Regions from separate parts of the Paenibacillus sp. FSL M7-0802 genome, predicted to be linked through region 2. Evidence: riboswitches for the same ligand, from Rfam matches in the RefSeq annotation. Region 2 holds a riboswitch; the other holds the start of a gene.

Region 1 (2,450 bases), 1.5 Mb from region 2:
CCTTCAGCATATTTATTCGTCAGCACGGAGCCCATAGCTTCCATTACTGCTTCACTGACAATGTTCTCGGATGCGATTAGCTCGATATTGTGGCGTTGTCGTTTCAGTTCAAGTCCCATTGCTTCCATCACTGCCGGGTCACTTTTACGCAGGTGTTCCATCATGATTGATTACTCCCTCTCCATAGTCAATTGTTGGGTATACAAGCAAACGCCTGCTCCTCTGTTGGGTACCTCATCATCAATGCAAAAAAGATTAGTACAAACATGCCGCCATGCCAAATGCTAATCGCAGTTTCCGCCGACTTCTTGCTCCAGACTGTACACCGCCCGTTGTCCGCCAATAAGTGGAGGACGGGTGAACGCTGCTGTCACACGTGCTTCGCCAATCCAGCGAAGGCTTGGGCGAAACGGAACAGCAATGGGTCGCAGATGCATGCCAATCAGCGTTTCGCCGATGTCTATCCCGGCATGAGCCTGCACGTTCGCCGCCAAACACGCGTCGCTCATAGAACGATAGGCGACGGTAGCCATAGAGCCTCCTGCTGTACGAACAGGAATAGCTGCAACCTCCATCAGTCTCAGTCGCTCCAGCACAGCCCGTTCAACGACCAGCGCTCGGTTCAAATGCTCACAGCATTGAAACGCCACATCAAAGCCATACTGCCTGCGAACGGACTCTACTCCAGACAACAGTTGCTGAGCCACATCGAGCGCCCCCGCCGTACCAATCCGACTTCCAGCCACTTCACTTGTGCTAACGCCAATAACAAGTAGGCGACCAGCCTTGAGACTGGCTGCTTCTGCGATTTCCCGCACGACAGAAGTGGTCTGTGCTTCCAGCGGAATCTCATGATCTAATTGTTCCACCATTGGAACCTCCTTTGGTTGAACAGCCTCTCAGAGACTAGGCACGGTCTCATGCCCCAAGTTCAACACACTCTCTCCTGATCACAATCTGACTATATTATAGCCGATGTTTCAGATTTCGAGCAGAAAAAATGGAAGAATCTTTAATGGAATCAACTCTCAGCTAAAAATCTGGCATAACTTGTATATGAAAAAAAGAGCAGTCCACACCTATGTGGAATTGCTCTTTTGCCCAGGCGACCGGCCGTATATCCGATGCTCCATCGTGGTTAATCCCACTTTTGTCGCCAGTTACATCGGATTCTCATTTTTCCACCTTATCTTAACGGATTAACCGCCGAAAATCAACAGATTCCGTACAAAACAGATGAGTAATACCAATTTTATTCGGAAGATGCCTTTAGCTTGTCCAGCAGCTTATGCAGTGCCGTACGGATTTCCGCAGCTGTGACATCGTAATCTTCTCGCGAACCGCCAAACGGATCAGAAATATCAAAGCCCGGAATCCGTTGGTGTAATTCAATCATTCGTTCACGCTCCTGCGCCGATAGCTCTTGTCCGAGTGAAGCCATCAACTGCTGTGAAGCATATAAACTATCCAACTCCTGTACATCATTCAACACCGCATCCCGGTTCTCCACATATTCCTTAAGCGTAAATACTTTGCCCGCCGTTTGGGGAAAGCGCTGAATTACGTGCTGTTTATGTCCTTGCGTCAAGGTTAAGATCAGATGCGCCCACCCGGCAAGCCCGTCGCTCAAAGAGGTTGAAGTGATCTGATCGGATATATCATGATCACGTAGAACCGCCTCTGCATGTCGGGATATCGGCGTGCCTTCCATCGCGGCTACTCCCGCAGAACGCACTTCCAGTTCTAGCCCATGCTCAGCAGCCAACTTACGCAGCATCCCTTCAGCCATTGGACTGCGACAGGTATTCCCTGTGCATACGAATAAGATATTCTTCAACGTTTTCACCCCCCGTATGTTAAAAAAATATATAAACAGAGGATTACTATAATTCTAATCCCTTACTATAATCCTGCATTTATTTTACACTGTCTACGCTAAAATCAAAACATAAACATAAAGCCGAATGCCAGCAAAATGGCACCGCCCACTGCTTCTCCATAATCTCCTAGATTGCGGCTGACCTTGCGACCCAACAGCAGGCCCAACATCGCCATTGCTCCCCCGCAAAAACCAAACGCCAGAACGGACAGCACCAGATCACTTTGGAACATACCTAGTGACACTCCTACAGAAAATGAGTCAACGCTCACCCCAAGTGCAAACAGCAAAAGGCCTAAAGGCGAACGATGATCCAATACCTGTACGCCGTCCCCTTTAAAGGAATTATACACCATATGCCCGCCCAAAAGGATGAGTAACCCCCCTGCGAAGTAGGCCGTCACATGACCTAATAAAGAACTCATATAATGGCCTGTGAACATTCCCAGCAATGGCATCAGAATGTGAAAAAAGCCAATAACAGTACTGATGCGCAGCACGTCTCGCAGGCGTATCCCCTTCATGCCGATCCCTACGCCCAGCGATAACGCATCCATTCCTAGCGCTACCG
Region 2 (2,450 bases):
AATTCGCTATTCGACTGCGCACCATCAACAAGGTTTGGTCTTTGATTTGTCCGATTTCACGGATGAGTGCGGCTGTCTTGGTCTCATAGGAGTATTTGACATCCAAGTCTTTCAGCGAAGCAAGGTTAATGTCGACGGTAAGCAGGGCAGATTGAGCTGCTGCTTCGAACAGGATCGCGCCGATGCCAAGATCTGAAATCACATTTTTATTGGACATTTCCACAATGTTATAGGCTTGCGACAATCCGTCCCGGCATACTTCCAGCAGGCGCATGGGTACCTCAATGGCAGCGATCACCGCTGTCTGTAGGGAATGGGTACGATAGCGCTTTTCTTCGTCTGTTTCCTTGGGCAAACGCAACGCGGTCATGTACTGTTCAAAGGATTGGATGTCTGCGACCATCAGTTCCTCACAATGCGTAGACAATCTTCCCATGCTGCTAATGACGTCCGTGATTTTTTCATGGATGTGCGCATATTTTTCTCCTTGTGAAAGGTTGGCGGTCATGGAGGTCATAGCCGCGCCTAGTGCCGCAGCCAGTGCGGATACACTTCCTCCGCCGGGGGTAGGCGCTGCACTTGCAGCCTCTTTCAGAAAATGTCCGATGGAATTGTTCCACGACAGTTCACTCATGAATAGACCACCTCTCTGGAGTAGTGTTGCAGATGTATCGCTTTGAGCAGATTTTTGTACAAAATCGCAGTCGTTAAGGTGCCAACACCGCCGGGAACCGGAGAAATGGCATGTACCTTTTCACCCACGTTTGAAGCAGCGTCACCCACGATTTTTCCTTCCAGCGTCTCGTTAATTCCTGCATCCACGAGAATCAGACCAGGATGGACCATATCCTGCGTAATCACATCAGGGCATCCGACTGCGACGAAGGCAATGTCTGCATGGCTCAGATGCTCTGCAATATCACGCGTACCTGCATGACAGGCGGTAACGGTGGCATTTTCTCTTTGCAACATGTGGAAAAGGGGAAGTCCCACTGTCTGCCCGATGCCCACGAGCGTGACATTTTTGCCTGCCAAGGTGTGACCGTAATGCTTGAGCAGCTCGATACAGGCTTGAGGTGTTGCGGGATATAGTCCGGCGTCACCTGTTACGGTAGCCAGCTTGTTATCAGGTGTTATTCCATCAATATCCTTGTAGGGGGCGATGGATTGTTTAATAACGGAGGCAGAAAGATGTTGGGGAAGCGGCAGTTCCAGCATAATGCCATGTACATGGGATGCATCGTTCAGACTGCCGATCAGGTGCAGTAGCTCGGCTTCGCTAACATGACGGTCAAAAGTATGGAGATGAAATGAGATGCCCAGCTTCTCCGCTATTTTTTGCTTGGTCCGGGCATAGTATGCAGATGCCGGATCGCCTTCTACCAATAGGGTCGCCAGATGGGGACGGTGTCCTTGCTGCTTCATTTTTTCTACCTGTGAACGGATCGTTGCATATACTTGCTCTGCTGCTTCTTTGGATTTCATGATTATAGCCATAGTCCGAGCCTCCTCTGAATTTATCGCATGATTTATCAACAGGGTGTCATGGTCTTAAAACGAAAAAAAAGTATTTGCACAAGGTCGTCAAGACAGACGAATCCTCTGCAAATACTTCTCCCAGGCGAACGGTACGCTTTTTTTGTATGCTCCCTCGTGGTTCATTCCACTGACTTCGCCAGTCACATACAGCGTTATTATACCTTATATTTTAACAAATAATCATCAGAAAAGAAACCCGCGAACATTTGGAAAACGGGTTGTGTTACTTGTCTATATGACAAATGTCATATACCCGAGCTGACGTTTATGACTACAGCGCCTAGAGGCTTTACCTTATACTGAGATTAGATCAACATGTACGCCTAACAGGATCAAGGTATAGGCGTCATTTTAAAGGAGGATCATAATGAGTATGACACAACTCCCATTAGCCCAATTGAAAAAAAATATGGCTCCCTACGAGAAAATAAACACAAAATCCAGCGTTCTGCAACTCATCAATACCTTGGGTCCACTGATCCTATTGTGGTATGCTGCTTATCTTAGTCTGTCGGTTTCGTACTGGCTGACACTTCCAATTGCCATTGTTGCATCGGGGTTTGTGGTACGGACATTTATTATTTTTCATGATTGTGGTCATCAATCCTTCTTCAAAAGCCGCAAGCTGAACGACATTGTGGGAACGATTACAGGTATTATTACGCTCTGCCCTTATCACCAATGGAAAAATAGTCACGCAATCCACCATGCAACCAGCAGTAATCTGGATAAAAGAGGCACAGGTGACATGTGGGTGCTTACGGTAGAAGAGTACACAGAGGCTTCCACATGGACACGGCTGGCCTATCGCATATATCGAAATCCTTGGGTTATGTTTGGACTAGGTCCGATCTATACTTTTTTGATTTCCTATCGGTTTAATATCAAGACAGCCAAACGCAAGGAAAAAA

The links. A riboswitch is a leader RNA that binds a small molecule or an ion and turns the genes downstream of it on or off. The one in region 2 is predicted to bind ZMP and ZTP.
Region 1: linked by a shared signal. The riboswitch ahead of MHB54_RS15430 (TIGR01440 family protein) and the one ahead of MHB54_RS08525 (bifunctional 5,10-methylenetetrahydrofolate dehydrogenase/5,10-methenyltetrahydrofolate cyclohydrolase) in region 2 are both predicted to bind ZMP and ZTP.

Annotation. Positions count from the first base shown of each region.
Region 1 covers NZ_JBBOSD010000001.1:3,309,269-3,311,718, reverse strand. Annotated here, with positions in the region: gene glyA (serine hydroxymethyltransferase) at 1-164, opposite strand, end outside; gene MHB54_RS15430 (TIGR01440 family protein) at 285-872, opposite strand; ZMP/ZTP riboswitch at 1,093-1,174, opposite strand; gene MHB54_RS15425 (low molecular weight protein arginine phosphatase) at 1,253-1,837, opposite strand; gene MHB54_RS15420 (manganese efflux pump MntP) at 1,942-2,450, opposite strand, start outside.
Region 2 covers NZ_JBBOSD010000001.1:1,799,200-1,801,649, reverse strand. Annotated here, with positions in the region: gene MHB54_RS08530 (cyclodeaminase/cyclohydrolase family protein) at 1-634, opposite strand, end outside; gene MHB54_RS08525 (bifunctional 5,10-methylenetetrahydrofolate dehydrogenase/5,10-methenyltetrahydrofolate cyclohydrolase) at 631-1,497, opposite strand; ZMP/ZTP riboswitch at 1,609-1,693, opposite strand; gene MHB54_RS08520 (fatty acid desaturase) at 1,907-2,450, shown strand, end outside.